DNA from 3 places in the Citricoccus parietis genome. Region 3 is predicted to be linked to each of the others. Evidence: riboswitches for the same ligand, from Rfam matches in the RefSeq annotation. Region 3 holds a riboswitch; each other region holds the start of a gene.
The links. Region 3 has a riboswitch for thiamine pyrophosphate ahead of thiO (glycine oxidase ThiO). Riboswitches for the same ligand answer to the same signal wherever they lie in the genome.

Region 1: another riboswitch for thiamine pyrophosphate. It lies ahead of ACFFIO_RS16250 (ECF transporter S component); the one in region 3 lies ahead of thiO (glycine oxidase ThiO).
Region 2: another riboswitch for thiamine pyrophosphate. It lies ahead of ACFFIO_RS06810 (bifunctional hydroxymethylpyrimidine kinase/phosphomethylpyrimidine kinase); the one in region 3 lies ahead of thiO (glycine oxidase ThiO).

The regions. Positions count from the first base shown of each region.
Region 1 is NZ_JBHLWH010000047.1:10,828-17,764, reverse strand. Features, by position in the region: gene ACFFIO_RS16275 (Na+/H+ antiporter subunit D) at 1-550, shown strand, start outside; gene ACFFIO_RS16270 (Na+/H+ antiporter subunit E) at 547-1,143, shown strand; gene ACFFIO_RS16265 (MrpF/PhaF family protein) at 1,140-1,427, shown strand; gene mnhG (monovalent cation/H(+) antiporter subunit G) at 1,429-1,860, shown strand; gene ACFFIO_RS16255 (DUF4235 domain-containing protein) at 2,019-2,300, opposite strand; TPP riboswitch at 2,392-2,495, shown strand; gene ACFFIO_RS16250 (ECF transporter S component) at 2,587-3,306, shown strand; gene ACFFIO_RS16245 (ABC transporter ATP-binding protein) at 3,310-4,953, shown strand; gene ACFFIO_RS16240 (energy-coupling factor transporter transmembrane component T family protein) at 4,956-5,762, shown strand; gene ACFFIO_RS16235 (aminotransferase class IV) at 5,765-6,937, opposite strand, start outside.
Region 2 is NZ_JBHLWH010000019.1:96,444-103,380, forward strand. Features, by position in the region: gene ACFFIO_RS06795 (S8 family serine peptidase) at 859-3,252, opposite strand; gene ACFFIO_RS06800 (AAA family ATPase) at 3,292-4,260, opposite strand; gene ACFFIO_RS06805 (helix-turn-helix domain-containing protein) at 4,320-4,631, shown strand; TPP riboswitch at 4,990-5,083, shown strand; gene ACFFIO_RS06810 (bifunctional hydroxymethylpyrimidine kinase/phosphomethylpyrimidine kinase) at 5,125-6,798, shown strand; gene ACFFIO_RS06815 (MFS transporter) at 6,795-6,937, shown strand, end outside.
Region 3 is NZ_JBHLWH010000026.1:28,905-35,841, reverse strand. Features, by position in the region: gene thiD (bifunctional hydroxymethylpyrimidine kinase/phosphomethylpyrimidine kinase) at 1-671, opposite strand, end outside; gene moeB (molybdopterin-synthase adenylyltransferase MoeB) at 823-2,007, opposite strand; gene ACFFIO_RS08940 (thiazole synthase) at 2,004-2,840, opposite strand; partial or broken gene thiS (sulfur carrier protein ThiS) at 2,844-3,014, opposite strand; partial or broken gene thiO (glycine oxidase ThiO) at 3,083-4,331, opposite strand; TPP riboswitch at 4,377-4,478, opposite strand; gene ACFFIO_RS08925 (thiamine phosphate synthase) at 4,494-4,889, shown strand; gene ACFFIO_RS08920 (thiamine phosphate synthase) at 4,801-5,199, shown strand; gene ACFFIO_RS08915 (hypothetical protein) at 5,341-5,607, shown strand; partial or broken gene ACFFIO_RS08910 (LLM class flavin-dependent oxidoreductase) at 5,616-6,008, opposite strand; partial or broken gene ACFFIO_RS08905 (hypothetical protein) at 6,095-6,178, opposite strand; gene ACFFIO_RS08900 (3-oxoacyl-ACP reductase) at 6,201-6,937, opposite strand, start outside.

The DNA.
Region 1 (6,937 bases), on a different contig from region 3:
GCTGCTGACCCTGCTGGTCATGGTCCGCGTGTGGACACGTGCCTTCTGGCGCAAGGTGGAGGACATCGAACATCCGCCGGCCAAGCTCGTGCTCGCCCTGGAGGAGGCCGAGGCCCGGCGCGACGACGGCGGCACCGCCAGCGTCACGGACGTCACCGCTGCCACGGGCACCACGACCACCACGACCACCACGACCAAGACCAAGACCGAGATCCGGACCAAGAGCAGGATCGCCAAGGGCCCGGCTCGCGGCATGGTCTATCCGACGATCGGCCTGGTGGCCCTCGGCCTGGCCTTCACGGTGTTCGCCGGACCGCTGTACGCCTTCTCCGACCGGGCCGCCACGGACATGCTCCAGCGCACCCCGTACATCGAGGCCGTGCTCGGACCGGAGGCCGCTGAACAGGCCACGCAGGACCTGGGCACGCTCGAGGAGCGGGGCATCAGCGTCCCGAACCAGGACACGTCCGGGCCGGGCGAGTTGGACTCCATCCGCGGGGATTCCGAAGGCCACGACGTCGGCGACAGTACGGAAGGGGGGCAGCCATGAGCACCGGTTCCGACGACCAGGACGGGGGCCGCTCCTTCTGGAGCCAATGGCCCATCCTCCTGGGCCTGACCCTGACGTGGGGCGCCCTCTGGCAGGACTTCTCGCCGGGGGTCCTGCTGGCCGGCGTCGTGTTCTCGATGCTGACGTTGAGCTTCTACCGGCTGCCGCGCGTGAACTTCTCGGACCGGTTCAACCTCTGGTACTTCCTGGTCTTCACGGTCCGGTTCCTCTGGCACGTGGTGACTGCGTCCATCTCGGTGGCCTGGGACGCCATCACCCAGGGGCCCAAGATCGTCAACTCCGTGGTGGCGGTCCCGCTGCGCAGCCACGACGACCTGATCGTCACGCTCACCGGCCATGCGCTGGCCCTGGTGCCCGGCTCCCTCGTCATCGACGTGGATCGGCCCAGCTCCACCCTGTACCTGCACTGCCTGAACGTGGACAACGCGGAGGCGGTCGAGGCCTACCGGGCCCAGGCCCTGAGCACCGAGGCCGCGATCATCCGGGCGATCGGCTCCAAGGCGGACCTGGCCCTGGTGCAGGAGGACGAGGCGCGCGGCGCCGAGCCCATGGCGGGGAGGAGGCTCCGATGACGATGCTGGAATGGGCGGGGATCATCTGCCTGGTACTGCTGGGCGTGGGAGCCCTGGCGGCGATCTACCGGATCGTTCGCGGGCCCTCGATCCTGGACCGGGCCATCGCCACGGACGTGCTGTTGATCGTCATCTCGTCCGCGCTGTGCGTGGAGATGGCCGTGCACCACCACACGGACAACATCGTGTTCGTGGTGGTGGCCTCCGTGATCGGCTTCGTGGGATCGGTGACGCTGTCCCGGTTCGCGGCCGAGGCCAGGAAGGAGCCGAGTGAACGTGCCTGACATGGACTGGATCCAGATCTCAGACGGAGTCGCAGCAGTGCTGCTGGTGCTCGGTGCCCTGATGTCCACCGTGGCCGGGATCGGCCTGTTCCGGTTCCCGGACCAGCTCTCCCGCATGCACGCTGGGACCAAGCCCCAGGTCCTGGGCCTGTTGCTGATGCTGCTGGCCCTGGCCTTCGCCTGGCGGGCCTGGGTGTGGGTCCCCGTGCTCGTGCTGGCGTGGGTACTCCAGATGCTCACCGCCCCGGTCTCCGCCCACCTCGTGGGCCGAGCGGGATACCGGACCAAGCACCTCAAGAAGGAGTACCTCTACGTGGACGAGCTCGCGGACGTGGTCGCCAGCCATGACGATGCCGGCAAGCCCGCGGCCTCGGCGCCGGACCAACGGACCGTACCGAGGGAGGACCCCACCGACCACGGGGGCCGGGACTAGGCGCTACTGTCCTCCGGATTCTGGTTGGCCTGCCCGCCCGGGCCGCGCCCGTGCCCGCGCGCCCGGTGCGGCCATCGGAGAACGCGACGGCCGGCGTCGGGCCCGGTCAACGGTGCCCGACGCCGGCCGCTGGCTGACGCTGTACAGGTCGGCTCGGCTCACACCTCGGCGGCGCCGGCCTTCTTGGGGGAGCGGGACTTCATCGACTCGATGGCCTTGTGGGCGCCGCGCTGGGAGGTGACCCGGATCAGGGCGGTGATGCCGGCGGAGATCGTGGCGAAGGTGATGGCACTCCACATGTTCGCCTCGGTGTCCTCCGCGTCCTTGGGGGCGTCATGGCCGGTCACCTTCCGCCAGGTGAACTCGACGACCTTGGTGCCGACATAGCCGCCGACGACGGTGATCGCGGTGCTGACGATCTTGTCCGTGAGATTGTTCATGGGGTGTCCTCCCGGCTTGACTGCATGGTCGTTCCCCAGCCTATCGGGTCGGTGGATCGACCGGGCCTCGTGGACTATGCTGGCTGGACACTGTGAACGACAGGGGAGCACCTTCGGGTGCTGAGAGTGCGCCCAGCGCAGACCCTCGAACCTGCTCCGGTTAGCACCGGCGAAGGAAGTCGAGTTCTCTGATGGAACGTCAGGAACCGTCCACCGGCATTCGTCTTCGAGTGCCCTCGGCGTACCGTTCCGTCCCCCTCCTTGCATCCTTGAGGAGGAACACCACATGGTCTCCATGAAGACCGGCAACACCCCGCACCACCCCGGCGCAACCCCCGGGCACGACGCCGGCCACGCGCCGTCCGCCGACACCGGCGGCACGACCGGCACCGGCCGGGCAGCCCGCAACGCCGCCCCGAACCGGCGCTCCTGGCGGGTGGTGGACATCGTCGTGGCGGCCGTCATCGCGGTGGCCTCCGGCGTCATCTTCTGGGCCTGGAACCTCGCCTATGCCGGGCTGAGCCCCGCCTTCGCGGCCTTCCCGCCGTCCTCCGCCCTGGTGGCCGGAATGTGGCTGTTCCCGGCCGTGCTCGGCGGACTCATCATCCGCAGACCCGGGGCCGCGCTGTTCACCGAACTGGTGGCCGCAACGGTCTCTGCCCTGCTCGGCTCCCAGTTCGGCCTGACCGTGCTGGCCTCCGGCGTGGTCCAGGGCCTCGGGGCCGAACTGATCCTGCTGGCCTTCCTCTACCGCCGCTTCACGTTGCCCGTGGCACTGCTCGCCGGCCTGGTCACGGGGATCTTCGGTGGTATCAATGACGCGTTCATCTTCAACTGGTTCCCCGAGTACACGCTGGACTGGAAGCTGATCTACGTGGGACTGGTGGGCGTGTCCGGGCTGGTGATCGCCGGCCTGCTGTCCTGGCTGGCCACGCGTGGTCTCGCGGCCACGGGGGCCCTGTCCGCCCTGGCCTCCCGCCGTGCCCACCAGGAGCCGGTGGCCTGAGCGGTGCCGGGAGCGCGCATCACCGCCGCGGACTGGGGCTGGCGCCACGCCGGCCGGCCGGTCCCCGCCGTCGCGGGGCTGGACCTGGAGGTGCCGGCCGGGCAGAAGGTCCTGCTGGCAGGCCCCTCCGGTGCCGGCAAGTCCACCCTGCTCTACGCCCTCGCCGGGGTGCTGGATCCCGCCGACGAGTCCGAGGAGACCGGTTCCCTGCGGGTGGACGGCGCCGTATCGCGTGAGCTGCGCGGCCACGCCGGGCTGGTGCAGCAGGATCCCGAGACCCAGGTGATCCTGTCCCGGGTCGGCGATGATGCGGCGTTCGGCGCCGAGAACCTGCAGGTGCCGCGGGAGCAGATCTGGGACCGCGTCCGGGACGCACTGGACGCCGTGGGACTGGGTGAGGACCAGGGGATCTCCCTGGCCCGGGACACCTCGCGACTCTCCGGCGGGCAGAAGCAGCGCCTCGCCCTGGCCGGGATCCTGGCGATGCGCCCGCCGCTGATCCTGCTGGACGAGCCGACCGCGAACCTGGATCCGTCCGGGGTGCTGGAGGTCCGCGACGCCGTGCTCGCCGTGGTCGAGCGGACCGGCGCGACCCTGCTCGTGGTCGAGCACCGCCTCGCCGTGTGGGCCGACCATGTGGACCGCATGCTCGTCGTGGAGCCCGGCGGCGGGATCAGCCACGACGGTCCCCCGGGCGAGCTCCTCGCCCCGGGCCCCGTCCGGGATGAGCTGGCCGCGGCGGGCGTCTGGGTGCCCGGCCGTGTTCCGACACCGATTACCCCCACCCCTCGCAACTGGAGGTCGAATTCGCACCGGAATGGGCCTGGTACCGACCCAAATCCGGGCGATATTGACCTCCAGTTGCAGGGGGGCGCGGAAAGAATCAACAGCACGACGGCGGCGCCCCCCGGTGCGCTGTTGACCGCCCGTGGCCTGGCCGTCTCCCGGGAGCCAGTGACACCGGGATGGCGCCGGCGCTTCGGTCCCACCCCGAAGCCGGTCCAGCGGGACCTGGACCTGGAGCTGGGAGCCGGCGAGGCCGTCGTCGTGACCGGTGCCAACGGCAGCGGCAAGTCCACGCTGTTGCTGACCCTGGCCGGACTGATCCCCTCCCACGCGGGCACGCTCACGGCGGGGGCCGCGCTCAAGGGGGAGCGAGCCGGCCATCTGCCGGACGACCCGCACCGGTGGAAGGCCGCTGACCTGGTCAGCCGGATCGGCACGGTCTTCCAGGAACCCGAGCATCAGTTCGTCGCGACCACCGTGCGGGACGAGCTGTTGTTCGGTCCCCGCCATGCCCGCGATCCCGAGACCGGGCAGCGGCTGTTCACGGACGAGGAGGCAGCCGCGCGGGTAGATGGGCTGCTGGCGGAGCTGAATCTGGAAGCGCTGGCCGAGGTCAACCCGTTCACCCTTTCCGGCGGGGAGAAGCGGCGGCTGTCCGTCGCCACGGTGCTGGCCGCCGGGCCTGAGGTGGTGTTCCTCGACGAGCCGACCTTCGGCCAGGACGCCAACACGTGGGCCGTGCTCACGGGCTTGCTGCGCGGGCTGGTGGCCGAGGGCCGCTCGGTGCTGGCCGTGACCCATGATGCCGACTTCGCCGCCGCGCTCGACGCCCGGGTGGTCGAGCTGGAGGTGGCCGCGTGACGGTGCCCGTTGCCGCCCTCGCGGCTCCGTCCCGCCCCGTGGCCGGATCGGTCTTCGAGCGCGCCAACCCCCTGGCCAAGCTGGCGGCACTGCTGCCGGTGACGGCGGTGCTGGTGGCGACGATGGACTGGGTGTCCTCCGGAACCGTGCTGGTGGCCGCCGTGGCCCTGTTGCCGCTGTCCGGGATCCGGGTCGGCGAGTTCTTCCGGCGGGCCTGGGTGCTGGTGGCGGCCGCGCTGGTCTCCGCTTGGGGCACCGCCCTGGTCGGCGAAGACTCCGGATCAATGCTGTTCGAGGCGGGGCCGGTGAGCATCTCCGAGGGCTCGGTCCTGGCCGGGGCGGCCACGGGGTTACGCATCCTCGCAGTGGCGCTGCCCGGCGTGATGGTCTTTATCAGCACCGACCCCACCGACCTGGCCGACGCCCTGTCCCAACGGCTGCGACTGCCCGCCCGCTTCGTCCTCGGCTCCCTGGCGGCCTTCCGGCTGTTGGGCGTGCTGACGGAGGAATGGCGGACCCTCGGCCAGGCACGGCGAGCCCGTGGCGTCGGGGCCGGAGGAAACCCGGTCCGACGACTGGGCTCCTGGCTCGGTCAGGTGTTCGGACTCATGGTGCAGGCCATCCGCCGCGCCACCAAGCTCGCCGTCACGATGGAGGCGCGGGGCTTCGGAACCGGCGACCGCACCTGGGCGCGGGAATCGCGGTTCGGTGCGGTGGACGTCTGGGTGGTCCTGGGCGGCATCGGGCTGGCTGCCCTAGCAGCCGGCCTGTCCGTGGCAACCGGGGCTTTCAACCTCGTCTGGGCGTAGGGTCACGGCCCGTGTTCGCCGGGTTCCCGGTCCTCGGCCAGGAAGCCGTTCAGCAGCTCGGTGAGCTCGGCGTCCTGCGGGATCTCCTCGCCGTCCAGATGGGTCACGGGGGCGACCAGGCGCACCGAGGACACCAGCCAGACCCCGTCGGCATCCATCAGGTCTGAGGGCTCCAACGGCCCGTACCCCAGCTGCCACCCGGCGGCCTGGGCGGCGGCGAAGATGGTGCCCTGCGAGGTGCCAGGCAGGATCCCGGAGCTGCGCAGGGGCGTGATGAGCTCGATCCCTGTGCTGCCGTCCTGCTGCGGGACCCGCCGGGCCATCAGCACGGTGGAGGTCGGTCCCTCCAGCACCTGGCCGTCCGAGGACGTGAAGATCACGTCGTCCGCGCCCTGCGAGGTGGCGTAGCGCAGGGCGGCCATGTTCACGGCATAGCTGAGCGACTTGGTGCCCATCAGCAGCCAGGGCGCGCGCTCGGCCACCCCGGAGTCGACGCCGCGGTCCAGTAGCAGCACCTTCAGGCCGCGCTCACGGGCGGCGGCCAGACCCGGGGACACGGGGGAGACGAGCACCCAATAGGTGCCGGTGAGGTGCGACGGGACCGGCAGCCCCGGTTCTGTGGCCTCGGCCAGCTCGCCATCGGAACCGACGTCGGCCGCGCCCCGCACGTAGTGCCCTCCGCCGGGTGCCCCCTCCGGGCCTCGGGTGGCCACCAGCTTCACCACGGCGTCGACGCCCGGGTTGCCAGCGGTGAACGCCTCCAGTCCCACCGCGGCGGCCCGCCGCCAGTCCGCTGCCGGCGGGAGGGGAATCTCCAGGGCCTCGGCCGAGGTGGCCAGTCGTGCCAGGTGGGAATCCTCTTTGCGGACTCGGAATGGTGCTCCCGTGCCCGTGCCCGTGCCCGTGCCCGTGCCCGAGCCTTTAGTCGCCACGGCGGTCATGGTCTCGAACACGCCGTCCCCCCGGGTCAGGCCTTGGTCCGTCACCAGGATGGCGGGCCGGCGGGGATCGTCCACCCGCAGGCTCACGCCGGCACCGCCTGCGGCCCCGGCACCGGAGCCGGTGGGGAAACCGGCACCGCCTGCGGAACCGGCACCGCCCGCGGAACCGGCACCGCCCGCGGAACTGGCACTGTTTGCGGAACCGGCCGGGCCGGCGTCGGGCTCGAGGTAGAC
Region 2 (6,937 bases), on a different contig from region 3:
GGTCAAACCTCATAATATCCTGACGTAAGCCTGATATCTCATGATCCTTACCATCCGGGGAAAGTTATTGGGCTGGGTACTTCGAAAATCATCACAGCGATTGCAGCACTAAATAGAAAGAAGGACCCCAGGGCAAAGAACATTGATATCGTCAGATTTCGACGCGCCCGGATGCACGCTCGGCCTTCCCATTTCCGTAGAGCTCCGGTTTCAGAAACTCGTACAAGTCTTGGCCAGCCGAACGAGGCGAGCATTGCCAGAGTCAGGGATACAGCAGTGCATAGAGCGCCGAGTCCCAGCAGCCAACCGCCGTCGAATCTCGACTGCTCTGGAAGGGAAGAAAGAACATCGGGAGCGGTAATAGTCGTGGTTGTCACAACGAGTGCACTTGCCAGTCCGACGCCATTTCGCCAGTTGGTAGCGGCATGACGAACGGCCAGCAGCTGATTGCCTGAAATGGAAGCGACGTTTGCAGCCTCTTTCACTTCAGAAGCCGTAGCAGGTCGCCCCCCGACAATTCTTGCGTTCATCAGGATTCCACCGTTGCAACCCATGATTGTCCGCACCCAGACTCTGTTGACGGCCGTCCCTCATGAGACAATTGGCAGCGACAACTCACGGTGATTTCTACGTGCTTTCTACTGGCGGACTGACCAATAACACCTTCCGGAATGGCGTGGACCAACTTAAGTTCCTGTACGAAAACGCTCGGTCCCAAGCAATAGGGGCAAGGGCCTGAAACTGTCACTTGCCTAGCGCGACGGGGTGGGTCGAATGCTACTGTCCCCTCCCTAAGAACTTCCTCTCTGAAACTCGAGGTCGGGTCTTGCCATTCAAATTCGATGTGTTCATGTGCCGTCAATTGATCACCCGCCCGCGGACTTGTACTGCAAGCTCGGCTGCAGCGTGGTTATACAGATCCAGGTCGAGTCGTTCATGATCGATTAGTTGCACGGCGATGGCAAAGCGCTGACTCGTGTATTTCTTCTTTTGAGATTCAGTCCAGGGGCTGTGATCATGAGAGACTACAATGTAGTAGTTTTCGTCGTCTACGTCCCATCCTGCGCTTTGCGAGTGATAAGAACGGCAAACAAGCGTGTCAGTGTACATACGACTTTTTGGTGGCTCCAGCGTTCGCCCTGACGGCAATTTGATGAGGTCAGTGCCAGTCGATCTGCGCTCAGCTTCCGTAGGCTGAGACGCATACGCTTTCCGAATGTCGGCCATATTCTCGCGGTGGAGAAAATCGAAGCGCATCCGACCGGCAACATAGTCACGGCGACTTCTGCGAACCGGTGGGTCGAATGCCAAAGCAATTCGCAGCTCGCGTTCGGAGGCTCCATACGCGAATTCCTTCGGAATCGGGACCTGTATTACAGCATGACGATTCGTTGGCATCTCACCCTCATAGGTGAAGATGACGCGATTGTCCCCGCTGTCCAAGACGCGATCTGCATTGGGTATGCCGTACAAGCCGGCTATGTGGTCTCCGGACTTGAGCATGCCTCTGGGGCGCTGGTCCCCTGCTAGGGCGGCTAAAGCCCGTAAGAGGTTTCCTGATGCTTCCGGATATCGAGTTTGAATCCTGGCGATCTCATGGGCAACCCGAGGTGCAGCGAAACTCGTACCAGAAGCGGACCCGAATAACCTGCCATTAACTGGAGGAATGAGTGTCGTGATCGCGAGCTCGGCGTCGTCTGCAATGAGATTGCCAGTGGCCTGGTCTAACGCCCAGCTTCCGCCGTGTGCAGAGAATTCAGGTTTCTGGCGACCGGACGAATTCGTTCCCCGACTGGGTCCTGTTCGACTAAAGGGCGCTGTCTGACCCTCCGGCGCAATGGCGGTTCCGTGGGGCCACCGTGACCTATCGAATGCATGCGTGTGCGCGATCGAAGCAACCGTTACAGCCATTGCCGCTGTCCCTGGCGCTGCCACTTTGGAACTTCGATGGCTCAGATATTCGGGATAGTCAGCCTTCCAGTGCCCCTCAATTACTTGGAGGTTCCCAGAACTGGTTACGACAACTAGTCCATGTTCCTTGATTTTTTGATCCACCACGGCGGATAGATCGGACGGTATGGCGCCATCATCTGCATGACCTTCCCCTAGGGCAAGTACGACGATTCGGACGCCACATGAGGCGAGCCAATCCAGCGCATCTCGGAACTGATCCGCTGGATTACCGACTACCTGTGTGTCGAACGTTGAGTTCATCTGAGCTAGGCGAGCGGCATAGATCGGATGTGGCTGGCCGTCAAAGGCCGGGTCAAGGAGATTTCTGACATTTCCCCAAGCTGCGATGCCAGCAACTTGTGTCCCGTGAGTAGTCGAGTGTCCGAACGCGTAGTCAGGGGGAAACGATCGTCGGTCAACGACGACGCCATCTAGCCAAGGATTGTTGTCGTCCACGAGATCATCGATGATCCCGATGGCCGCTCCCTCCGGCAGAACAACTTCCATTGGAGGACCCCCGGCCCCAATTTCGGCCAGGGTTACATTAGTGCTCAACGGGCCTCGGATCCGTTCAACGTATGGGTGATTCGCTATGGCATTGAATGCCTCTTCGTTGAGGGAAGCGTGTATCAATAACATGTCAGGATCATCTGATGACGTCGCCAACGCAGCCACTCGTTCATCTTCTCCGGCAAAGCCTGCAATAAGGCTGGCCAGCACTTCGACTCGTCGGCGCCCTTCTTCTTCGGCCCGTTGAATCGCAATTGACGTCGGCCAGAGAACAATGTCGACGTCCATAACGGAGCCCTCGATGGGGGAGGATAGGCCCTGCAAACGATCGTCTCGGTTGTATAGCTCTACGCCTTTGATGTTTTTTAGCGCTTCGCGTAAAGCCTGAGACCCGGCCGTGAAGTCCTCCGGGTTGTCCAGGAACCCCCCAACATACTCGTTGAAGGCCATTCGTGCTTGTGAGTCGGTGAGCGCGAAATATCGCTTTTCTTCGCTAACAGCGAGCGGCACCATGCCGACTCCGTTGAATGCGTTGCTAGTGAAGGGGGCAGAGCCCGAAAACTTAAGCACGACGTCGCCGAGATAAGGTGCTTCAGGGTCAGTATCAACTTCATCGTTGACGGTAGAGCTGAAGATGCCGGGCGTGGAAGACTCCAATCCTTCCAGAACTCCGCGGAGATTCTTGGCATGTGCCGAAAAATCGAATGGAGGTGGATCCGGATCAAATCGACGCAGGGGCCTCTTCGAAGGTAAATCCAAGTGATGGGGGAGCTTTAGATGATCGGCCACACTATGAGAATACGACAATGACCAGCCAAGGGCAGCACATCATAACCAGCGTCGGGAGATTGTCTCCGTCAAAGCGAAATTAATGTCTGTGTCGCCAATGCGCTTTCTTCCTTCGAGTAGAGCATGGCGTTTGGCGGAAACGGCAAAGTACTCAGTAGCCGCATGGGGTAGACCGACTAGTTCTTCAACGTAGTGCCGCGCAAGTGATGCGCCGTTGTTCGGTAGCAAGCGTCCCAGCAACGCTGATACTTGTCGCGAGTCTGGAAGTCCGAGTTCGATTACCGAGTCGAATCTACGCCAGAGTGCGGAGTCAAGAATCTGTGAGTGATTGGTAGCGGCGACTATCAGGGATGGGCCACTGTACGTGTCGATCTGCTGCAGGACGGCATTTACAACCCGCCGCAACTCTCCGTGGTCTGACGTATCGCCCCGCATTTTGCCGAGACTGTCGAACTCATCGAGGAAAAGAACATAGGACCCGGTTGAGGCGAAATCGAAAAGGTTTGATAGATTCGCAGCGGTCTCACCTAAGTAGCTCGAAATGAGTCCTTCAACTCGAGCGGTGACGAGAGGGCGCCCTAGTTCGTGTGCGATTCCTGAAACTGCCGATGTCTTCCCGCATCCTGGCGGTCCTGACAGAAGCAACCTATTGCGCCTTGGTAGGCCAGCCGCATCAAGGGCAGGCCAATTTCTGACTTCATGAGCAAGTCGTTCCAAAGAGGCAGCGACGCTACGGTCCAGCACGAGGTCGCTCAAGTATCGCTGTGGGTATTCCACGCGAGCAAGCGGTAGTGAACTGTCCCTATCGAGGGGTGGCTCGAGTGCGGGGGCATGCTCGGATGCGCCAACGCCTGCATTCGCGGCTAGCGCTGAACGAAGCTCGCGTGCGAGGACGGTGTGCTTCTTCGCCTCCTCTTCCTGAATGATGGCTTGGGCGGCTCGACGAAATTTCAAGTCGTCTCGCTGCCCGTACGCAGCGATCATGTCGCGGATATGCCTGCCTGCCATGCATCCGAGTGTATCACGTCATCTATGCAGAGTTACTATTAGTTTGGTAACTTGGTTGCATGGTGGGACGTAGGAGCAAGGGAACTTTTCCTTATGCTGAAAGAAGTTTAGAGCTGGGACGGCTTCTTAAGAGTGAGCGACAACATGTACTAAAAATTTCGAGGCGAGAGCTCGCTGAGAGGTCAGGGGTGGCGGAGTCGAGCATTCAAGCGATCGAGGACGGGCGCACATTGGAGCCGGGATTGTTTACCGTGATCTCGCTTGGCGTGGCGCTGGGTTTAGACCTCGGCGACATGATGCGATCTCTGACTGGGGCAGTTCATCGGAAGACGCTCTCGCCAAATCGAAGCGCGAAGGATGAAGCAGCCTGACGGTGAGTGTCACTTTCTGTATTGGAGTTTGATTGATTCCGGACGCTGGAGAAAGCGGGACTCGCGGCATGTATAAGTGCCAAGAGAGTATGGCTGGAGCATTTCCCGCCGCTATTCGTCGGCGCGTTCCACGGCCGGCGGACCAGCTGAACAGTGATCGCGATGGCCTCCAAGGCGGGTCAGGCGACCACGAGATCGAACTGGCGGTAGGCGAAGTTGCGCAGGCCTCCCCGCCGATCCTGACAGCCATGGCGGACAGGTCGATTGGGAGATGGTCGTGAACGTGGGGCCTAGGATTAGCGGGCCCAACGCTCCATGACGTCCGGAATCCACCCACCGCATGACCGGTCTAAACTGGGCCGTGGACACGGGGTGCGCCGGCCGGCGCTGAGATAACACCCGTGGAACCTGATCTAGTTCGAACTAGCGAAGGGATGTCCGCGTGACTTCTTCTTGCCCTACCCAATTTTCACCCAGCTCCGCCCTGCCCGCAGTGCCACGAGTGCTCTCGATCGCCGGGACCGATCCGACCGGGGGTGCCGGCACTGCCGCGGACCTCAAGTCGATCACCGCCGCAGGCGGTTACGGCATGAGCGTCGTGACCGGCCTGGTCGCCCAGAACACCCACGGCGTGCGGGACCTCCACGTCCCGCCCGTAAAGTTCCTCGCCGCCCAGCTGCACGCCGTCAGCAGTGACGTCACCCTCGACGCCGTCAAGACCGGCATGCTCGGCACCGCGGAGATCATCGCCACGGTCGCCGTCTGGCTGGACGACGTCCGGCCCCCGATCCTCGTCGTCGACCCGGTCATGATCGCCACCAGCGGGGATCGCCTGCTGCAGCCCGAGGCCGAGCAGGCCATGGTCACCTTCTGCCGCCGCGCGACCGTGGTCACCCCCAACATCGACGAGCTCGCCGTGCTCACCGGCTCGCCCCGCGCCGCCACCGAGGACGAAGCCCTCGACCAGGCCGCCCGCTGGTCCGCGGAGATGGGGGTGGCCGTCATCGTGAAGACCGGGCACCTGGACACCCTGACCGTCACCAACACCTGGCTGTCTCCGGACGGCACCCGCATCGCCGTGCCCTCCACCCGCGTGGACACCACCAGCACGCATGGCACCGGCTGCTCCCTGTCCTCCGCCCTGGCCACCCGCCTCGGCTGTGGGGACACCCCCGCCGCCGCCCTCGCCTGGGCCACCGACTGGCTCCACGAGTCCATCAGCCACGGCGCCGCCCTGCGCGTCGGCTCCGGCCACGGCCCCGTGGACCACGGCCACCGCGCCCGCCGGCTGGCGGCCGCCGCCTCTTCCGCCCCCTGGATCACGCCCGACGCCGTCCCCCACCTTCTCGAGACACCTGCGGACCTGGGTACCTCGCGGGCCGGCAACGACGGCGGACCCGCGCCAGCCGTCGCTTCCGCCGGCCCGTGGACCGCCGCGCTCTGGGCCGCCGGCGAGGAGACCACCGCCGCCATCGCCGACTCGGACTTCGTCCGCGCCCTCGTGGACGGCAGCCTGCCGAAGCACGCCTTCGGGTTCTACCTGACCCAGGATGCGCTGTATCTCAACGGCTACGCCCGGGCCCTGGCCGCACTCGCCGCCCGCAGCACCGACCCCGCCGCGCAGGTCTACTGGTCCCAGGCCGCCACCGGGGCCCTCACGGAGGAGGCCGAGCTGCACCGCGGCTGGCTCGGCCGCAACAGTGAACCTGCCCCGACGCCAGCGCCCAGCCCGGTGACCGCCGCCTACACCGACTTCCTGCTGGCCACCGCCCTCGGCGAGGACCGGGCCGTCGGCGTGGCCGCCGTGCTGCCCTGCTTCTGGCTCTACGCGCAGGTCGGGGCCGCCCTGCCCGCCGTCCCCGCCGACCACCCCTACGCCGCCTGGCTGGACACCTACCGGGACCCCGGCTTCGTCACCGCCACCGAACAGGCGCTGGCCCAGCTCGAGTCTGAGATGGCTGCTGCCTCCCCGGCCGTGCGTGCCACCGCGACGCGGGCGTACCTGACTGCCTGCCGCCACGAGCTCGAGTTCTTCGACCAGGCGCTGCGCATCGAACCCGGCGAGGCTAGTGCTGTCCAAGGAACCGCAATCGGCACCACCCGCAGCCCCGGAAGCACCAGCCCCAGCAACACTGCCGCCGCCCAGCTGGCCGGGAGCACCCGGTGACGGCCGCTGCCACGGCGCCGGCCGCCGTCGTGCACCTGCCCCCGGAGGGCAAGGCCGCCCTGCGGGCCGGGGTGGTGGGCAACTGGATCGACAACATCCACGTGTTCCTGCCGCTGACCGCCCTGGCCCCGGCGATGCT
Region 3 (6,937 bases):
GCGGCCATGGCCGAGGACAGCGAGCAGCCGGTGCCGTGGGTATTGGCCGTCGGCACCCGCGGCCCGGTGAACAGGTGCTCTCCGTCGGCGTCGAGCCACAGGTCGGTGGCATGCCCACCAGCCAGATGCCCGCCCTTCAGGAGCACCCGCCGGGCGCCGATGTCGAGCAGGGCCCGGGCCTGGGTGCGCATGCCTTCCATGTCGGTGGCCTCTGCCTGGTCGAGCAGGACCGCGGCCTCGGGGATGTTGGGGGTGATGACAGAGCTGTAGGGCAACATCTCGCGGATGGCAGCCACGGCGTCGTCGGCCAGGAGGCGCGAGCCGCTGGTGGAGACCATCACCGGGTCCAGAACCACGGCCGGACCCTGTCCTTCGGCCAGCTCGCGCAGGAAGTCCGCCACGGTGCGCACGGTCGGGGCGCCGGCGAGCATCCCGATCTTGATGGCGTCCACGGGTATGTCCGCCAGAAGGGTGTCGAGCTGGGCGCGGACGAACTCCGGGGGGACGGCGTGCACGCCGGTCACGCCCTGGGTGGACTGGGCAGTCAGCGCGGTGATCACGGCGGTGCCATAGACGCCCAACGCCGAGAACGTCTTGAGATCGGCCTGGATGCCAGCCCCGCCGGAAGGGTCCGAGCCGGCGATCGTCAGGGCGACCGGTGGTCTGCTCACGAGTTCACTGCCCCCCACCCAGTTCTGCCGGCGTGGGTCGGACCTCTGCCGGGCCGGTATCAGAAGGTACGGAGTCTTCAGGCACGGACATCCGCGGTGTTCCTCTCGCTTGCATTCGGTGGACCTGTGGACTTCGTGGCGTCGGGCTGGCTCAGTAGGCAGGTTTCTCCGGTTCGACCTGCGCCACCCAGGCCAGTACCCCGCCCTCGAGGTGGCGGATGTTCTCCTCCCGCCCTGCGAAGTACGGGCGCAGCGTGGCCAGGGCGGTGGCGGAGCGGGTCCCGGCCTTGCAGTGCAGCACGAGGTCGGCGCCGCGGGTCTCCGCTGGCAGTGCGGCTTCTCGGCGGTCGAGCAGCTCCTGCAGCGGAACGGGCCGTGCGCCCGGTATGCTCACCAGCTCGCGTTCCCAGTCCTCGCGGACATCCACCAGGGTGAAGGCAGCCTCCCCGCGATTCCGGCGCTCGAGCAGGTCCGCCAGCTCGGGGGCGGTCAGCGTCTCGTGCAGGGCGACCGCGGCATCGCCCGGTACGGCGCAGTTGAGGTCAAGGTCGTTCACAGCTGTGACCGGGACCGCGTCTGGGTCCGGGTCCAGACGGAGTTCCCGCCAGGTCATCTCCAGGGCGTCGTGCACCAGGACCCGTCCGACCAGGGGATCCCCGATGCCGGTGATGAGCTTGATGGCCTCGGTGGCCATGATGGAGCCGATCGTGGCCGGAAGCACCCCCACCACCCCGCCCTCAGCGCAGCTGGGCACCTTCCCGGGCGGTGGAGCCTCGGGGTAGAGGTCCGGGTAGGTGGGTCCGTGCCCGGCCCAGAAGACGCTGACCTGCCCCTGGAAGCGCAGGATCGAGCCCCACACGCACGGTCGGCCGGTCAACGTCGCGGCGTCGCTGACCAGGTACCGGGTGGTGAAGTTGTCCGCGCCGTCCAGTACCAGGTCGTACTGGCCCACCAGGTCCACGGCATTGTCCGCGGTGAGTCGGACCGCGTGGGTCCGCACCTCCACCAGGGGGTTGAGCCGGGCCACCGCGTCGGCGGCGGAGTCCGTCTTGGGCCGACCGAGGTCGGCAACCGTGTGGATTACTTGGCGTTGCAGGTTGGAGACCGCCACCACGTCGTCGTCGACGATCGCCAGGGTTCCGACCCCGGCGGCGGCCAGATACTGCAGGGCCGGGGCGCCCAGACCGCCGGCCCCGATGACCAGGACCCGGGCGTTCTTGAGTCGCCGCTGTCCGATGGCCCCGACCTGGGGCAGGGACAGGTGGCGGGCATAGCGCCCGATCTCCTCCAGGGTCAGCTCGGGGCCGGGTTCCACGAGCGGGGGCAGCGAGCTCATCGGCCCTCCCGGACGGGTGCCCAGTCTCCGCGCGGCACGTCCTCCGGGTCGTCGGTGTCGACCAATCCGGTCATGGGTGAGGAGGCCACGGCGTGGCGGCGCGCGGGGATGCGACCGGCACCAGCGGCCAGCCGTCCGGCGGCCACGGCGTGGCGCATGGCAGTGGCCATGGCCACGGGATCCTGGGCCCGGGTCACCGCGCTGGCCAGCAGCACGGCGTCGCAGCCCAGTTCCATGGCCAGGGCGGCCTCGGAGGCGGTGCCGATGCCCGCGTCGAGGACCACGGGCACGTCGGCGCGGGAGGTGATGAGCTCGATGTTGTGCGGGTTGAGGATGCCGAGCCCGGTGCCGATGGGTGCGCCCAATGGCATGACGGCGGCGGCGCCGAGGTCCTCCAGGCGGTGGGCGACGGCCGGGTCGTCGGAGGTGTAGGCGAAGACCTTGAAGCCGCGGGCCACCAGCTGCTCGGTGGCGTCCAGCAGTTCGACGACGTCGGGCAGCAGCGTGTCCTCGTCGGCGATGACTTCGAGTTTGACCCAATCGGTCTCCAGCGCCTCCCGGCCCAATTCGGCGGTCAATAGGGCGTCGCGGGCGGTGTAGCAGCCGGCGGTGTTGGGCAGGATCCGGATGCCGTTGCGCTCGAGCAGGGAGAACAGCGTGTCCCCCTGGCCGGGGGCGTAGCGGCGCAGGGCCACGGTGGTCAACTCGGTCCCGGAGGCGAGAAGGGCCTGCTCCAGGGTGTGCAGGGAGCTCAGACCCCCGGTGCCCATGATCAGTCGGGAGGAGAACTCCGCACCGTCGAGGAGCAGCGGGTCCGGGTGCGGCGTGGTCATGTTTCAGCCTCCTTGGACGGCGGTGATGATCTCGATGCTCTGGCCCTCGACGACGGGCGTGCGGTACCAGCGGCTGCGAGGGAGGACGATGGCGTCCACGGCCACTGCCATGCCCAGGCGGCCCCCGTCCAGCGGGCGGCCGTCGGGGCCCAGAGGCCGGCTGATGGCCTCGGCGACGAGGTCGACGATGGTCGTGTCCTCGGGCACGGCATGCGGGGTGCCGTTGAGGGTGATGGCGGTCATCAGGTCCTCCTGTTCTCGGGGGCGGAAGCTTGGGCGGCGACCGTGCGCCGAGCGAGGCCCGAGGGGTCGAAGCGGTGGGGGTCGGTAGTGGTCAGGTGCGCGGCGTCGGCGTCCGGATCGGTCCCCGCCTGATCGGTGACCAGCTGGGCGGCAAGGCGAGCGGCCAGTGGGGTGAGCAGCACCCCGTGGCGGAAATGACCAGTGGAGACCACCAGGCCGGGCACGGGTTCGCCGTCGGGCGTGCGGATGCGGCCGAGGTAGGGCGCGTCGTCGGGGGTACCGGGGCGGGCGCGGGCCATGACCTCCCTGAGCTCCAGGTCGGCAACGCCCGGCACGAGGGCCTGGGCGTCGCGCAACAGGCGAAACACCCCGCCGGCGCTGACGCCACCCAGGTCGTCCTCGCGAGACGTGGCACCGATCACGATCGTGCCGTCGACGCGCGGCACGAGGTAGACCGGCACCCCGTGGACCAGGCCACGAACGGTGCGCTCGATCAGTCGCTGCGGGCCAGCGGGGAGCCGGGGCGCGAAGGATGTCTCCATGTACCGGACGAAGCGGCAACCGACAGGTGTCAGGCAGGCCATCCAGTGCACCGGTACCCATACCCAGGGCCAGGATCGTCTCGTCAGCAACCACATCCTGACCGTCCGTCAGTACGACACCGGTGACCACGCCCTGCCCGTCCCACAACAGTGCCCTGGCCTGCACGCGGAGAAGGCGCACTGGCCCACCATCCACGTCACCGGCGAGGAGCACCCCGGTCACGTCTCGCTCGACCAGGGCCGCCAGCAACCCGGTCACCAGTCGGCGCGGGTCGATCTGGTGGTCGGTGGGGATGCGGAACGCCGCGGACAGACGCGGGGTCAGGGCCGGTTCCAGGGAACGGGCCGCGCGGAGGGTCAGCGGTTCCACCGCCATGCCATGGCTCAGTTGCAATTGGCGAAGGTCAGCCAGTGCCTGCCGGTCGGAGGAGTCGACTCCGCAGACCAGGGTCTCGGTGGCCCGGTACCCCACGGATGCTCCGGCAGCCTGCTCGACGGAAGCAGCGAAGCCCGGGTATTCGGCAGCCGAAGCGCCCATCAGCGGGTACAAGGACTCCTGCTGGTACTGGACTTCGCTGACCGGAGCCAGCATGCCGGCCGCCGCCCGCGACGCCCCCGCCCCCGGGTCTGGGTCGATCAACGCGACGGAGCGACCGCGGCGGCGCAACTCCCAAGCGGTGGCCAAGCCAACCAGCCCGGCGCCCACGACGGCGACGTCGACCGCTCTAGTCCCGACACCAGGATGCACAGAATTCACCGGCACGTCCTTTCCTCCGGCGGCATGACCCGCATCAGGTGTGGCGGTCGGCGCTCAAGCCTTCTCAGCCCCCGAGGGGCTCCCGCAGAACCCGCTGACTATCACCAGCGTGTGACCCACCATACCCCCGCGTTCCCCGTACCAGCAGACCGCAACTCGCGCCGTGCCCGCGCCGAAAGGCTCGCCGACGCCCGGCTCTACCTATGCACCGACGCCCGCCAGCAACAGGGTGACCTCGAGGATGTCCTGAAGGCCGCGCTCGCCGGTGGGGTCGACATCATCCAGTTGCGGGACAAGACCTTGGACACCGATGCGGAGATCTCCGCACTGCACCTGCTGGCCGACGTGGCGGGCGAAAACGAGAAACTGTTCGCGGTCAACGACCGGGCCGACGTGGCCGCCCCACGTCGGCGCCGACATCTTCCACATCGGCCAGCACGATCTCTCCCCCGCCCAGGCACGGTCCCTACTCGGCTCCGAGGTGCTGATCGGACGTTCCACCCATGATCTCGATCAAGCCCGTGCGGCAGTCGAGGATCCCGAGGTCGATTACATCTGCACCGGACTGCTGTGGGAGACCCCCACCAAGCCCGGCCGTCCCGCCACCGGCCGGGGTTTTGTCCGGGATGTTTCCGGGCTCATGGAGGGATCGGCGGCGGCGGGCACCCCGTGGTTCGCCATCGGTGGCATCGACGTCGACCGGCTGCCCGAGGTCCTCAATGCCGGGGCGAGCCGCATCGTCGTCGTCCGCTCCATCACCAAGGCCCCCGATCCCGGCGTCGCGGCCCGGCAACTGCGCGGACTGATCCGCGACTGAGCCCTGGACGACGTGGTCGACGAAGTCGTCCAGGTCGTTCGGTAGCCACGGTGGCATGAGGTTGAACCCGTCAGCGGCACCGCAACGGAACCACTCCTCGATCTGGTCGGCGATGTGCTCGGGGGTGCCGACCATGGTGCATTGCCCTCCTCCGGCCGCGAGACGGCCCAGCAGCTGCCGCACCGTGGGCTCCTCGACCTCCACGATCCGCAGGATCGTCGCGTAGCGGCCCTGTGGACCGCTGAACCGCTCGAGCGGGGGCAGTTCGGGGACCGGGGCGTCCAGTTGCCAACCGGTGCAGTCCTGCCCGATGAAGGTGCCAGCTGGGCCAGGGGCTGCTTCGCGGGCAGCAGTGCGTCCGCCCGGGACTGCTTCGCCACGGCCTCCGCCTCCGTGGAGCCGACATAGGTCACGAGTCCGGGCACCACCGCCACCGATGCTGGGTCCCGTCCGGCTGAGCCGATGCGCTTCTTCAGGTCCGCATAGTCACTCTGGGCGGCGGGCAGGTCGTAGGCGACGGCATAGATGCCTTCGGCGTACCGGGCGGCCAGTTCGCGCCCCGGCCCGGAGGCTCCGGCATGGAACAGCACCGGGCGGCCCTGGGATGATCGCGGCACGGTCAGTGGGCCCGACACCCGGAAGTGCTCCCCGGCGTGGTCGATCGGCCGGACCAGGGCTGGGTCTGCGTACATGCCATCTGGTTCCAGGACCAGTGCCTCATCGTCCCAGGAGTCCCACAGCCGTAGCGCCACCTCGATGAACTCGGCGGCCCGCTCGTACCGCTGGCCGTGGCCGGGTAGCGCCTCCATTCCGTGATTGCGGGCCTCGGCATCGCGAACATGGACGTGACCACGTTCCAGCCCACCCGGCCGCCGCTGATGTGATCCAGTGACGCCAGCATCCGGGCCGCGAGGAACGGCTCGGAGAACGTGGTCGAGACGGTGCTGACCAGCCCCACGTGCGACGTGGAGCGGGCCATGGCCGTCATGCCGGTCCTCCACTCAATCCATGACCAGTCCGCCGTCGACCACCAGGTTCTGCCCGGTGACCGACCGGGCCCAGGGGCAGGCGAAGAACAGGACGGTGTCGGCGAACTCCTCCGGGGTGATGACCCGACCCAGGGGCGTGCCGGCGGCGATCGCCTCGAAGACCTCCTCGGGAGTGGCCGCGCTGGCGTCAGTGGTGCGTAACAGGCCCCCGGAGACCATGTTCACCGTGATGCCGTGCCGTCCCAGGTCCTTGGCCGTCGTGCGGGTGAGCGACAGCAGGGCCGCCTTCGCCGCTGTGTAGTCGTGGTAGGGCACCACGGGGTTCTGGAACAGGTTGGTGCCGACGTTGATGATCCGCCCGAAGCCCTTCTCCCGCAGGTACGGAAGGGCCGCCTGGATCGTGTTGAGCGCCCCCCGGACGCTGCCGGCGAACTGAGCGGCGAAGTCCTCCCAACCGATCTCCGTCACCCCCGGGCGGGCGTCGCCGTTGAAAGAGAAACCCATCAACGCACTGTTCACCACGGTCGTGACCGGGGCCCCGAAGTGCTCCCGTCCCGTAGCCAGCAAGGCGGCTACTTGCCCCGGGTCGGTGACATCGGCGGGCAGGGCCACGGCCCGGTCCGAACCGAACCGGGAGGCCAGCTCCTCAGCGGCCTGCCGGCTGGTGTGGTAGTTGACGAGAACCCGCGCCCCCTGACCGGCGAAGGCCTCGACGATGCTGCGGCCCAGGCCGCGACCCCCTCCGGTCA